DNA from 2 places in the Staphylococcus sp. GW823-FHT05F06 genome. Region 2 is predicted to be linked to the other one. Evidence: riboswitches for the same ligand, from Rfam matches in the RefSeq annotation. Region 2 holds a riboswitch; the other holds the start of a gene.
The links. A riboswitch is a leader RNA that binds a small molecule or an ion and turns the genes downstream of it on or off. The one in region 2 is predicted to bind lysine.
Positions count from the first base shown of each region.

Region 1: it holds a riboswitch for lysine, as region 2 does, so the genes downstream of both, AC1Q7N_RS00260 (aspartate kinase) here and AC1Q7N_RS01675 (amino acid permease) in region 2, are expected to answer to the same signal.

Region 1 is NZ_JBXAHW010000001.1:43,326-50,952, reverse strand. It holds gene AC1Q7N_RS00265 (ABC-F family ATP-binding cassette domain-containing protein) at 1-1,296, shown strand, start outside; lysine riboswitch at 1,640-1,819, shown strand; gene AC1Q7N_RS00260 (aspartate kinase) at 1,873-3,105, shown strand; gene AC1Q7N_RS00255 (aspartate-semialdehyde dehydrogenase) at 3,176-4,165, shown strand; gene dapA (4-hydroxy-tetrahydrodipicolinate synthase) at 4,167-5,051, shown strand; gene dapB (4-hydroxy-tetrahydrodipicolinate reductase) at 5,051-5,773, shown strand; gene dapD (2,3,4,5-tetrahydropyridine-2,6-dicarboxylate N-acetyltransferase) at 5,795-6,517, shown strand; gene AC1Q7N_RS00235 (amidohydrolase) at 6,675-7,627, shown strand, end outside.
Region 2 is NZ_JBXAHW010000002.1:34,679-42,305, forward strand. It holds gene thrS (threonine--tRNA ligase) at 1-1,787, shown strand, start outside; lysine riboswitch at 1,835-2,010, shown strand; gene AC1Q7N_RS01675 (amino acid permease) at 2,216-3,718, shown strand; ribosomal protein L20 leader region at 3,776-3,899, shown strand; gene infC (translation initiation factor IF-3) at 3,926-4,453, shown strand; gene rpmI (50S ribosomal protein L35) at 4,481-4,681, shown strand; gene rplT (50S ribosomal protein L20) at 4,733-5,089, shown strand; gene AC1Q7N_RS01695 (NUDIX domain-containing protein) at 5,507-6,118, shown strand; gene AC1Q7N_RS01700 (pseudouridine synthase family protein) at 6,135-7,058, shown strand; gene tig (trigger factor) at 7,219-7,627, shown strand, end outside.

The sequences.
Region 1 (7,627 bases), on a different contig from region 2:
AAACCTGATTTCAGCGATGAGGACGGTATTCGCGCTGCAGAACTTGAAGGAGAATTTGCAGAAATGAACGGTTGGAATGCTGAAGCTGATGCTGCTAACTTATTATCAGGATTAGGCATAGAACCTGACTTACATGATAAAAATATGTCTGAACTTGAAAATAATCAAAAAGTTAAGGTATTGTTAGCTCAAAGTTTATTTGGTGATCCTGACGTTCTTTTACTAGATGAGCCTACCAATGGTTTAGATATACCAGCAATAAGTTGGTTAGAAGACTTTTTAATTAATTTTGAAAATACTGTCATTGTCGTTTCGCATGACCGTCACTTCTTAAATAATGTTTGTACTCATATTGCTGATTTAGACTTTGGCAAAATTAAACTTTATGTTGGTAACTATGATTTTTGGTATCAATCAAGTCAATTAGCACAAAAAATGGCACAAGAACAAAATAAGAAAAAAGAAGAAAAAATGAAAGAGTTACAGGATTTCATCGCACGCTTCTCAGCAAATGCTTCTAAATCTAAACAGGCAACAAGTCGTAAGAAACAATTAGAAAAAATTGAATTAGATGATATCCAGCCATCATCTCGTAGATACCCTTACGTGAAATTTACTCCTGAACGTGAAATTGGAAATGATTTACTTACAGTAGAAAATCTTTCTAAAACAATTGACGGCGAAAAAGTACTAGACAATGTTTCATTCACTATGAATCCTAATGATAAAGCTATTTTAGTTGGTGATAGCGAAATTGCTAAAACAACATTGTTAAAAATTTTAGCTGGAGAAATGGAACCAGATGAAGGTACATTTAAATGGGGTGTAACGACATCTTTAAGTTACTTCCCTAAAGATAACTCTGAGTTCTTTGATGGTGTCGATATGAATTTAGTTGAATGGTTACGTCAATACGCTCCAGAAGATGAACAAACTGAAACATTTTTACGTGGTTTCTTAGGTCGCATGTTATTTAGTGGTGAGGAAGTTAAGAAAAAAGCAAGCGTGCTTTCAGGTGGAGAAAAAGTACGTTGCATGTTAAGTAAAATGATGTTATCAAGTGCTAACGTACTTTTACTTGATGAGCCAACAAACCATTTAGATTTGGAAAGTATCACTGCTGTAAATGACGGATTAAAATCATTTAAAGGTTCTATCATCTTCACTTCTTATGATTTTGAATTTATTAATACAATCGCAAATCGAGTGATTGACTTGAATCAAGCTGGTGCCCTTTCTAAAGAAGTACCTTATGAGGAATACTTACAAGAAATTGGTGTATTACAAAATAATTAATAATTGTTTTAACATTTACACAAGAGTCTGGGATATTTATCAATGTCCCGGGCTCTTTGTTTATATAAAGTTTAATCTTTATTCGGTATGAATATTAGATTAATTATTGTTATCGTCTCAGCTATAAGCTTTTAACATTGAAAAAATTAAAAATATATACTTTGAAATACTAATACTTAGAAAATCTAGATAAGCTATTTAATTTGTAATAAGCGTATTAAATTTATAAAAATGACTTATCGTGTGAATTCACCCTTAAATTTTCAGTATATTTTAAAAAATCTAAAATATTGGTTTACATAGATATATTGTCTATGTATAATGAAAACATATCAATTGAATAAGATTTTGATGAGGCGCATCAATCATGAGTAAACTTTAGATAATTTGTCTGCTAACAATTATAGAGTTAAAAGGGTGAGATGCCGAAATGATTCATAATAGCAGTTATGAATCGTTGGACTTAATGGTTAAGAGCTATAAGTTTGTCATTATTATTAAATAATGGAGTGCATCACTTGTACATAAATGTAGAACAAGTTCGGCATTCCGAACTTGTTCTTTTTTATACTGTGTATGTCTCCTCTAATTATAGGAGGACTGAAATTGAATAGAAGTGTTTTAAAATTTGGCGGTTCTTCCGTCAGTGATTTTAAAAAAATAAAAAATATCGCTGAAATGCTTAAAACACGCATTGAAGATGGTGAAGAATTAATCGTTGTTGTCAGTGCTATGGGTAAGACAACTGATCAATTGATGAATAATGTATCAAGTCTTACTTCTACCCCTAAAGATCAAGAACTTGCATTGCTATTAACAACGGGTGAACAACAAACGGTTTCTTACCTTTCTATGGTACTCAATGATATAGGTGTAAATGCTAAAGCGATGACAGGTTATCAAGCTGGCATTAAGACTGTAGGACATCACTTAAAAAGTAAAATAGCAGAAATTAATCCTAATATTTTTAATGAGGCTTTTAAAAATCATGACATTTTAGTTGTAGCTGGGTTTCAAGGTATAAATGAAGATTTCGAACTTACTACACTTGGACGAGGTGGTTCTGATACAACAGCTGTAGCTTTAGCAGCAAGTAATCAGACACCTTGTGAAATTTACACTGACGTTGATGGTGTGTATGCAACAGATCCTAGAATACATAATGAAGCGAAGCGTTTAGAATATGTCTCTTATGAGGAAATGATGGAAATGAGCGCGCTTGGTGCAGGTGTACTTGAAACGAGAAGTGTTGAATTAGCTAAGAATTATGATATTCCACTTTACTTAGGAAGAACGTTATCAAATGTGAAAGGAACATGGATTATGTCTAAAAGTGATTTATTAGAGAAAAAAGCAGTAACTGGTGTCGCATTGGATACACACATGATGCACGTCACGATAAGTTATCCCCTACCGGATAATCAGTTACTGACACAATTGTTTACCGCATTGGAAGAAGAATCTGTAAATGTTGATATGATTTCTCAAATTGTAAATTTAGAAGGTTTACAATTATCTTTTTCAATTAAAGATAGTGATGCACATCAAATTTCTTCAATTCTGGAAAATTTATCAACACACTTTTCAGCACTTGATTATAAAATTAATGAAGCATATGTCAAAATATCTTTAATTGGATCAGGTATGAGAGATATGTCAGGAGTAGCATCAAAAGCTTTTACGACACTTATCAATTCAGATATTCCATTTTATCAAACGACGACATCGGAAATTAGCATTTCTTATGTAATAGACGAAGAAAATGGTGAAAAAGCAGTAGAAGAATTGTATCATGCCTTCGAAATTTAGTATTCATATGATATATTTATTATAAATTTTCTAAAAATTACCAATATTAAGAATGGAGTGACTATTTATTATGACAAGATTAGCAGTAGCCGGAGCAACCGGATTAGTTGGAACAAAAATGTTAGAGACACTAGATCGAAAACAAATACCTTTTGATGAATTAGTATTATTTTCTTCTGCTCGCTCAGCAGGAAAAAAAGTTGAATTTCAAGGACAATTGTATACTGTTCAAGAATTAACTGATGAAGCAGCAAGTGAACATTTTGATTATGTTTTAATGAGTGCAGGAGGTAGCACAAGTGAGCACTTTGCTCCACTATTTGAAGCGGCTGGAGCCATTGTTATTGATAATTCTAGCCAATGGAGAATGGCTGAAGATGTCGATTTAATTGTTCCAGAAGTGAATGAGCCTCAATTTACACGTGGTATTATTGCTAATCCAAATTGCTCTACAATTCAATCAGTTGTACCTCTTAAAATTTTACAAGATGCATATGGTTTAAAACGTGTCGCTTATACGACTTATCAAGCCGTATCAGGTTCTGGTGTTAAAGGTAAAAGAGATTTAGCTGAAGGTGCTAATGGAAAAGAACCTGAAGCATATCCGTATCCAATTTACAATAATGTATTACCACATATAGATGTTTTTCTTGAAAATGGGTATACAAAAGAAGAACAAAAAATGATTGATGAAACGAAAAAAATTCTCAACGACCAAGACTTAAAAGTGACTGCCACATGTGTACGTGTACCAGTACAAGATAGTCACAGTATTGAAATCGATGTGACTTTAAATCAAGACACTACAGTTAAAGAGATACAAGAATTATTTGCACAAGATCAACGTGTTGTTCTTGTAGATAATCCAAGTAAAAATGAATATCCATTAGCCATTCATTCTACTGGCAAAGATGAAGTATTTGTAGGACGTATCCGCCGAGATGACTCTCTTGAAAATACGTTCCATGTATGGTGTACCTCTGATAATTTGCTCAAGGGCGCAGCATTAAATGCAGTTCAAGTGTTAGAACAAATTTTAACTTTGAAAGGAGCAAGATAATATGACACACATGTTTGAAGGCGTTGGTGTAGCATTAGCGACTCCCTTTACCAATAATGAGGTTGATTTCAACGCATTAGAAAGACATGTTCAATTTCTTTTAAATAACAATATTCAAGCAATTATAGTGAATGGCACTACAGCAGAAAGTCCTACATTAAGTGACGAAGAAAAAGAGAAAGTATTGGCGACAGTAGTTAAACTCGTGAATCATAGCGTTCCTGTTATTGCGGGTACTGGCACTAATAATACGTATAAATCAATTCAAGCTTCAATACGTGCTAAAGAAATTGGTGCAGATGCAGTCATGTTGATTACGCCCTACTACAACAAAACGAATCAACGTGGTTTAATTCAACATTTTGAGACAATCGCAAATGAAGTGAAATTACCAGTAATTCTTTACAATGTGCCATCACGAACAAATATGACGATAGAACCAGAAACAGTTGGAATTCTCAGTCATAATCCATATATCGTTGCTTTAAAAGATGCGACAAATGATTTTGATTATTTTGATCAAGTAAAACAACGTATTAATACAAATGAATTTGCATTATATAGTGGGAATGACGACAATGTTGTGAAGTTCTATCAACGTGGAGGTAATGGTGTCATCTCTGTAATTGCGAATGTAATTCCACAAGAATTTCAATATTTATATGACCAAAGACAAAATGAAACCGATATTACTAATTACTTTAAACCTATCGAGAAATTGTTAGAAGCGTTGTCACTTGACGTTAACCCAATACCTATTAAAGTTCTTACCGCATATTTGGGTTATGGTCACTACGAAGTGAGATTACCATTAGTGCCTTTAGAAGAAGCACAATGTAAACAAGTTGAACGAGCATTTGAACAATTTAAAGCAGGTGAACAATAATGAACATACTATTAATTGGATATGGTGCAATGAATCAAAGAGTTGCACGATTAGCTGAAGATAAAGGTCATGAAATTGTTGGAGTTATAGATAGAACTTCAAAAGCGTCGACACCTTATTCACAATATCAACACATTAGTGAATGTAAAGAAGCTGATGTTGCTATTGACTTTTCAAATCCTGAATTGCTCTTTCCTCTATTAGAAGAACAATTCAATTTGCCTCTTGTCATAGCAACTACAGGTGAAAAAGAAACGTTAATACAAAAATTGGAAACGCTAAGTCAAAGAACACCTGTATTTTTTAGTGCAAATATGAGTTACGGTGTCCATGCATTAACTAAAATATTAGAAACTGCAGTTCCCCTACTACAAGATTTCGATATCGAACTAACAGAAGCGCATCATAATAAAAAAGTCGATGCTCCTAGTGGCACATTAGTTAAATTGTATGATGTCATTAAAGAATTACGTGACAATGTCTCACCTGTTTATGATAGACACGAAAAAACTGAGAAGAGAACTCATGATGAGATAGGTATACATGCTGTTCGTGGTGGTACGATTGTCGGGGAACATGACATATTATTTGCAGGTACTGATGAAACAATTACTATCTCACATAAAGCACAATCAAAAGATATCTTTGCAAATGGTGCCATTGGCGCTGCAGAAAAATTAATTCACAAAAACCCAGGTTTTTATACTTTTAATAATCTATAAATCAAAGGAGTTATTCAACTTATGGTACAACATTTATCAGCTCAAGAAATCATTCAATATATTAGTGATGCTAAGAAATCAACACCACTCAAAGTTTATGTAAATGGTCATTTTGAAAATGTCACATTCCCAGAATCTTTTAAAGTTTTTGGCTCTGAACATTCAAAAGTAATTTTCTGTGAAGCAGATGAATGGAAACAATTTTATCAACAAAATCATTCATTAATCACTGAATTAGAAATTGAGATGGATCGTCGTAATTCAGCTATACCGCTTAAAGATTTAACAAACACAAATGCTCGTATTGAGCCAGGTGCGTTTATTCGTGAGCAAGCAATCATTGAAGATGGTGCTGTGGTTATGATGGGTGCTACGATTAATATTGGAGCTATTGTAGGAGAAGGAACAATGATAGACATGAACGCAACACTTGGTGGACGAGCTACAACAGGAAAAAATGTTCATGTTGGTGCAGGTGCTGTTTTAGCTGGTGTCATTGAACCTCCAAGTGCTTCCCCAGTTGTCATTGAAGACAATGTTTTAATTGGAGCAAATGCTGTTATTCTTGAAGGTGTACGCGTTGGTGCAGGTGCTATTGTAGCAGCTGGAGCTATTGTAACTCAAGATGTGCCAGCTGGAGCTGTAGTTGCTGGTACGCCTGCTAAAGTAATTAAACAAACTTCAGAAGTTCAAGACTCAAAACGTGAGATTGTGTCTGCACTGCGTAAATTAAATAATGAATAACGACATAGAATAATTGTGTAGATAAAAAAATATGTTCAAGGTGGAATCCAATGATTAATTTATATATGATGCATTAATCATTAATTTCGCCTTTTTATTATAGAATGATACACATTGAAATATTAAAGAAATAGTTATATAAGGGATGGATAATTTTATGAACGAGTTAGAATTCGTTACATTGCACAGAAGACATTTACATCAGTATCCAGAATTAAGTTTACATGAATTTGAAACGACATCGTATATAACATCATTTTTAGAGGATTTAGGCGTACCTTACGACCGACCACTTAAAACTGGTGTTATTGCTTATTTGGAAGGTAATAGTCACCACACTATTGCATTCAGAGCAGATATAGACGCGTTACCAATTTATGAAGAAAATGATATTGATTTTAAAAGTAAGAATGATAATGTCATGCACGCGTGTGGTCATGATGGTCATACGACAGCACTTATGCTTTTTGTTAAAAGGTGTAAAGCATTGTATGACAAATCTGAATTACCTCATAATGTAGTGTTTATATTTCAACCTGCCGAAGAAACCGGTGGAGGAGCTAATCGTTTAATCAAAGCTGGCGCTTTTGACAAGTACCCTATTGAAGCGGTGTTTGGTTTTCACGTTAATCCGTTTGAAAAAGAAGGTAAAATTGTAATTCGAGATGAAGAAATCACTGCAAGTGCCACTGAATATCGCTTCTTTTTAAAAGGATTATCTAGTCATGTTGCTGATAAGGAGCAAGGTCATTCATGTGGTGAGGGGTTACAGCATGTCTTAAGTCAAATCGGCCAAATCCAACAATTTCATTTGAATGGATTGAAACGTAACATTATTCATATGGGTCATTTTGAAGCTGGTGAAGCTATTAATACAGTACCGAGTCATGGTTATCTTGAAGGTACAATTCGTACATATGACACAGAAGATTTAGCTATTGTAAAACACCAAATGCATAAAATTGCGAAAAGTGTTCAATTATTATTTAATGTTGAATGTGAGGTTAAATTTGAAGAAGGATATCCACCAACAATGAATCATCCACAATTACGTCAAGCCGTTGAGAACGCTATAAAAGGTGCAAATTTAGAAATAGTTGAAAAAAAACT
Region 2 (7,627 bases):
GCCCTTTAGAACAAGATGGAGCTATTGAAATTATTACTCCTGGGAGTGAAGAAGCGTTAGAAGTACTTCGTCATTCAACAGCTCATTTAATGGCACAAGCATTAAAACGTTTATACGGAGACGTTAAATTTGGAGTTGGACCTGTAATAGAAGGCGGATTCTATTATGATTTTGATATGGATGATAAGGTTTCATCGGATGATTTTGATAAAATTGAGAAAACAATGAAACAAATTGTGAACGAAAATCATAAAATTGTAAGAGAAGTAGTTAGTAAAGAAAAAGCAAAAGACTTCTTCAAGGATGACCCTTATAAATTAGAACTTATTGATGCAATTCCTGAAGATGAGAGTGTAACACTTTATACTCAAGGTGAATTTACTGATTTATGTCGAGGTGTACACGTACCTTCTACTTCTAAAATTAAAGAGTTCAAACTATTATCTACAGCTGGTGCTTATTGGCGTGGAAATAGTGATAATAAAATGTTACAACGAATTTATGGTACAGCATTCTTTGACAAAAAAGATTTGAAAGCACATCTAAAAATGTTGGAAGAACGTCGTGAGCGTGATCATCGTAAAATTGGTAAAGATTTAGAATTGTTTACAAACAATCAACTCGTTGGTGCTGGTTTACCATTATGGTTACCAAATGGTGCTACAATACGTAGGGAAATAGAACGTTATATTGTCGATAAAGAAGTAAGTATGGGATACGATCATGTTTACACACCAGTATTAGCCAATGTTGATTTATATAAAACATCTGGTCACTGGGATCATTATCAAGAAGATATGTTCCCAGCAATGAAGTTAGATGAAGACGAAGCAATGGTCTTAAGACCAATGAACTGTCCACATCATATGATGATTTATAAAAACAAACCTCATTCTTATCGCGAATTACCTATACGTATTGCTGAATTGGGTACTATGCATCGTTACGAAGCAAGTGGTGCAGTATCAGGTTTACAACGTGTTCGAGGAATGACATTGAATGATTCCCATATTTTCGTTAGACCTGATCAAATTAAAGAAGAATTTAAACGTGTAGTTAATATGATTCAAGATGTGTACAAAGATTTTGGTTTTGAAGATTATCGCTTCAGATTGAGTTATAGAGATCCTGAAGATAAGCATAAGTACTTTGATGATGATGAAATGTGGGAAAAAGCTGAATCCATGCTTAAAGAAGCATCAGATGAATTAGGTTTAACTTATGAAGAAGCTATTGGTGAGGCAGCATTCTATGGACCTAAGTTAGATGTTCAAGTAAAAACAGCTATGGGAAAAGAAGAAACTCTATCAACAGCACAACTTGATTTTCTTTTACCAGAACGTTTTGACTTAACGTACATTGGTCAAGATGGAGAACAACATCGTCCTGTAGTTATACACCGTGGTGTAGTTTCTACTATGGAACGTTTTGTTGCATTTTTAACAGAAGAAACAAAAGGTGCATTTCCAACTTGGTTGGCGCCTATGCAAGTTGAAATTATTCCTGTAAATATAGATTTACATTATGATTATGCAAGACTTTTACAAGATGAACTAAAATCGCAAGGTGTCCGCGTTGAAATTGATGACCGTAATGAAAAAATGGGATATAAAATTCGTGAAGCTCAAATGAAAAAAATACCTTATCAGATTGTTGTAGGTGACCAAGAAGTAGAGAATCAAGAAGTAAATGTAAGAAAATATGGTTCTGAAAAACAAGAATCAGTTGAAAAAGATGAATTTATTTGGAATGTTATTGATGAAATCCGTTTGAAAAAGCATAGATAAACTTGAAAATATAAAGTATATCATGTATATTACAAATTAATATAATAAATAGAGTTAGAGGTTGCATTATTAATGACTAACTTATCAGAAGTCGTATGGGACATGTGTTGAATAAGTGAAAGGTAATAATGCCGAAATGATGTTATTTCCATAAATTAGCATTGTTGGGACAACTTTCGAATAGAAGTTGTACTGTCACTTTATGTGATGTGCTACCTTATATAGATAAACATTAGTGGTTGCATATCTTAAAGGTATGTAACCACTTTTTACATTATTGATACAGATATAAAGACAAGTGATATAAAAGTAAAATGATATTAATATTATTTTACTTTTATATCATCTATACCAAATTTATCTACAACAATGATATGCATTGATGTGGTAACAAGTTAGCCTCTACTTATGAAGGAAAGGGAGCTTATATGAAAAAGAATAATAAACAAAATGACGGTGTTCAAAGAGGATTAAAAGATAGACATATTTCAATGATTGCCATTGGGGGATGTATAGGAACTGGTCTATTCATGACTTCTGGTGGAGCTATACATGACGCAGGTGCATTGGGTGCTTTGATTGCCTATGCAGTTATTGGAGCGATGGTGTTCTTTCTAATGACGTCGTTAGGGGAGATGGCGACATATTTGCCTGTGTCAGGTTCATTTAGTACTTATGCTACACGCTTTGTCGATCCTTCACTAGGTTTTGCTTTAGGATGGAATTATTGGTTCAACTGGGTGATAACAGTAGCAGCTGATGTTACTATTGCAGCGCAAGTTATACAATATTGGTCCCCTATGCAAGGTATACCAGCTTGGGTCTGGAGTTGTATTTTCCTTATTATTATTTTCGCGCTTAATTCTTTATCCGTTAGAGTATATGGAGAGAGTGAATATTGGTTCGCACTTATCAAAGTAGTTACAGTCATCATATTTATAGGAATTGGTATCTTAACTATTTTAGGGATTATGGGTGGAGAATTTGTAGGATTTGATACGTTTACAAAAGGAGATGGGCCAATACTAGGTGGGAATTTAGGAGGTAGCTTGCTATCAATTCTTGGTGTATTTCTAGTCGCAGGCTTCTCATTCCAAGGAACTGAACTTATTGGTATTACAGCAGGTGAATCTGAAAATCCAGAAAGAGCAGTTCCAAAAGCGATTAAACAAGTATTTTGGCGTATACTTTTATTTTACATTCTAGCTATTTTCATTATTGGTATGTTGATTCCATATGATAGTAAGGCATTAATGGGCGGTGGTGATAGTATAGCTACTTCACCTTTTACATTAGTATTTAAGAATGCTGGATTAGCTTTTGCTGCTTCATTTATGAATGCTGTTATATTAACAAGTGTATTATCAGCAGGTAACTCAGGAATGTATGCTTCAACAAGAATGTTATATTCGATGAGTAAAGATAAATTAGCTTATAATTCTTTTGGAAAAACAAATAAAAGTGGCGTACCTTATGTATCTCTAATTGCAACTGGAGTACTAGTCATTCTTATTTTCGCATTGCAACATTTAAGTGGAGATGCATATGAATACATTGTAGCTGCTAGCGGAATGACTGGTTTTATTGCTTGGGTTGGTATAGCAATCAGTCACTTTAGATTTAGACGCGCATTTGATAAACAAAATTATGATAAATCAAAATTAAAATATAAAGCGAAGTTATTCCCATTTGGTCCGATTTTTGCAGGTATTTTATGTGTAATAGTTATCATTGGACAAGATGTAGATTTTATTAAAACAGGTAACTTTGATATGAATAGATTTTTTATAACTTACATGGGAATACCTGTATTCTTAATTTTCTTCTTTTATCATAAATTTAGATATAAAACTAAAAAGATTCCTCTAAACAAAGTTGACTTAAGGCAAGATGTTTCGATGGAAGAAGTAAGACACCATAAAAATAATTAAAAAATAGTTTGACTTAAACAATAAATATTGATATGATTATTAACGTTGAATACGAAACGAACCAAGTAGAAGCACCCGCTTCTCACCTGTGGCGACGCTGAAGCAGTTGGCAGGTCAATCATGTTACACATTTATTGTGTCTAAGAAGAGCGGGTAGTTATACTCGCTCTTCTTTTTGCTTGGAACAATTTCGTAAAATTCTGGGAGGTGTCAACCATAGCAAAAGATCAAACTCAAATTAATGAGAAAATTCGTGCAAAAGAACTACGCTTAATAGGCCAAGATGGTGAACAAATTGGTGTTAAATCTAAACGTGAAGCTTTAGAAATGGCTGAACGTGTGGATTTAGATTTAGTTGTTGTAGCACCAAATGCAAAACCACCTGTTGCGAGAATAATGGATTATGGTAAATATAAATTCGAACAGCAGAAAAAAGAAAAAGAAATGAAGAAGAAACAAAAAGTCATTAACGTTAAAGAATTACGTTTAAGCCCAACTATTGAAGAACATGATTTCCAAACTAAGTTGAAAAATGGACGCAAGTTCTTATCTAAAGGCGATAAATGTAAAGTTTCAATTCGTTTCAGAGGTCGTGCGATTACACATAAAGAAATTGGTCAGCGTGTGTTAGAAAAATTTGCAGATGAATGTAAAGATATTGCAACTGTTGAACAAAAGCCTAAAATGGAAGGGCGTCAAATGTTTATTATGTTAGCGCCTATCAACGAAAAATAAACGTTAAATTATAGGAGGAAATGAATCATGCCTAAAATGAAAACTCACCGTGGAGCAGCTAAACGTGTTAAAAGAACTGGTTCAGGTCAATTAAAACGTTCTAGAGCTTTCACATCTCACTTATTCGCAAATAAAAATACTAAACAAAAACGTCAATTACGTAAAGCTAAGTTAGTTTCTAAAAGTGATATGAAACGTGTTAAACAATTATTAGCATACAAAAAATAAGATTTTAAACGAATATATATACGATAGAGATCATCTAAGGAGGAATTTATTATGCCACGAGTTAAAGGTGGAACAGTAACAAGAGCACGTCGTAAAAAAACGATTAAATTAGCTAAAGGTTACTTTGGTTCAAAACATACATTATATAAAGTAGCTAAACAACAAGTAATGAAATCAGGTCAATATGCTTTCCGTGACCGTCGTCAACGCAAACGTGATTTCCGTAAATTATGGATTACACGTATTAATGCGGCTGCACGTCAACATGACATTAGCTACTCACGTTTAATGAACGGCTTGAAAAAAGCTGAGATTGATATCAATCGTAAAATGTTATCAGAAATTGCAATCTCAGATGACAAAGCTTTCGCTGAATTAGTATCAAAAGCTAAAGAAGCTTTAAAATAATATTTATACAAGACCTGGGACAATAATCTTTGTCTCAGGTCTTTTTATATGCTTGTTGTTAATATATTATTTAAAAGCATTTAAAAATTGAGTACAATACCCTGATGTAATAGCGGACATATCTTATTTTTTTGTCATTTCATAATACTAGATTGTTTCAAATCATGCTTTGAAACAATCAATATCTACGAAGTCAATAACTAAAAAAAGATAAATTTGCAATCATGTTATGACAGTAAGGTATATAATGTGGCTTTGTTAAAAGTTTTATAATATCAACAATGTAAGATTATGTCTTATTTTAATTATAAATATAATGGTGCTTTTATCGTTTTACATATACATATATTCAATCGCAAAAAATGATAATTTTTGCTAAAATGACTGATAGTATACTATATCTAAAAGGAGATAATCATGTCTAAATTTGATGAACAAATAATTGTTGTAAACAGAGATATTTTATTTAACAAAGATAAGAATGCTTTTAATGGTTTTTTACATAAAAATAATTTCAAAGGAAAAGAAATTTTTAGTGCGTTAAGTAAATATGAAGTGAAAAGACGTGGTGATATGGAAGATGATCCATCGTTTAAACAATTAATATCATATTGCCTACTAGAAAATGAGAAGGGTGAAATCCTTATTTACGAACGTCTTTCTGGTGGTGGAGAAGAACGGTTACATGGTCAGTCATCAATCGGTGTTGGTGGTCATATGAACGATGTTGTTGGAGCTGATTCTATTAATGAAGTTTTAAGAGTTAATGCTCAAAGAGAATTAGAAGAAGAAGTAGGATTAAGTAATAATAAATCTCAAAATATGGAATATTTAGGTTTTATAAATGATGATGACAATGATGTGGGTAAAGTTCATATGGGCGTCGTATTTAAAATCACTGTGCATTCAAACGATGTTGAAGCTAAAGAAACTGATACGCTAAAAATTAAATGGATAGAACAAGGCGACATTCAATCCTATGAGGATTTTGAAACATGGAGTGCATTAATTCTTCAAGATATATCATGATTGGAGTGCTAAATTAATGGCTGATATTATACCTTTTCCACAGTCTAAAAGTAAAATGATTAAGCAAATAAATGATGCAGAAAGAAATGCAGATTTTGAAAAGATGTATCAATTGTTTAATGTATATGAACAGCATTTCGACCTTAACGAGGAGATTGCACTAAAGAAATGCCAGATGCTTTTACAATTGAATGCTTATTTAGAGTTACGAGAAGAGGCAATTATTTTGTTAAAACGTGGATTCAACTGTTATGACGAATTGATGATATATTATATTAAAAGTCTGAATGGCTTAGGTCAATTTAATGAAGCAGTTGAAGTAATTAATCAAATTATCGATGAAGTTAAAAATCATAAAACCAGAATGGAACTTTTTCCACTTAAAGAATATGCGATATCGAGACTTGATGAAGATAGAAAGGCATTGTCCTCATCTTTATCAGATTTCGGTTCGCTTAACACACGTGAACAAACTTCTTTAATATTACAACTTATTGATAATGGACATTATAATTTTAAAGAATCAGTAGCGAATATACTAATTTCTATGGATTTACCAAAAAATTTAGTGAGCTTAATGTTGGAATATTTAAGATTTGCTGAATATTCTCATACAATTACAATCCATAAATATGGTGAAACTATCAATGTAAACCCTAATCATTTAAGTGGCATTGAGCATACGACGATAAAAGACAAGGTCATTCCTGTCGTAATGAATAGATTAGAAGATGGAGCGTTGCATATTTTAAAAGAAGCACAACATATTATGAATAATCATTCTATACTCATGTATCCTATAGATATAGAGTCGTTATACACTATTGATAATTGGATAGATGCATATGATGTTTACTTCAAACAATTAATTGGTATAGATATAAATGGCTGTAACAATGATACTTTACAATTCATTAAATCATTAGATAATGAAATGTAAAATTTAATTTGTTGCAAATTGAGAAAAAGAATTTTAATATAGAAATCGTTGAAAATAAACTTGAATAACCCATCGTTTTCAAAGTTTGTTAACGCTAAAAACCTATGCTATAATAGGGAAGTTGAAAAAATAAATTAGTCAATCATGGAGGTATTTATACATGACAGCAACTTGGGAAAAAAAGGAAGGTAATGAAGGCGTTTTAACTGTTACTGTTCCTGCAGAGAAAGTAAATAAAGCATTAGATCAAGCATTTAAAAAAGTGGTCAAACAAATTAATGTGCCTGGATTCCGTAAAGGTAAAGTGCCTCGTCCAATTTTTGAGCAACGTTTTGGTGTAGAAGCACTTTATCAAGATGCAGTGGATATTTTATTACCTGAAGCTTATGGTGAAGCAATTGAAGAAACAGAAATTAATCCAGTTGCACAACCAGAAGTTAATGTAACTCAAATCGAAAAAGGTAAAGATTTCATTTTTGAAGCTACAGTTACAGTTGAACCTGAAGTTAAATTAGGTGATTACAAAGGATTAGAAATTGAAAAGCAAGAAACTGACCTTTCTGATGAAG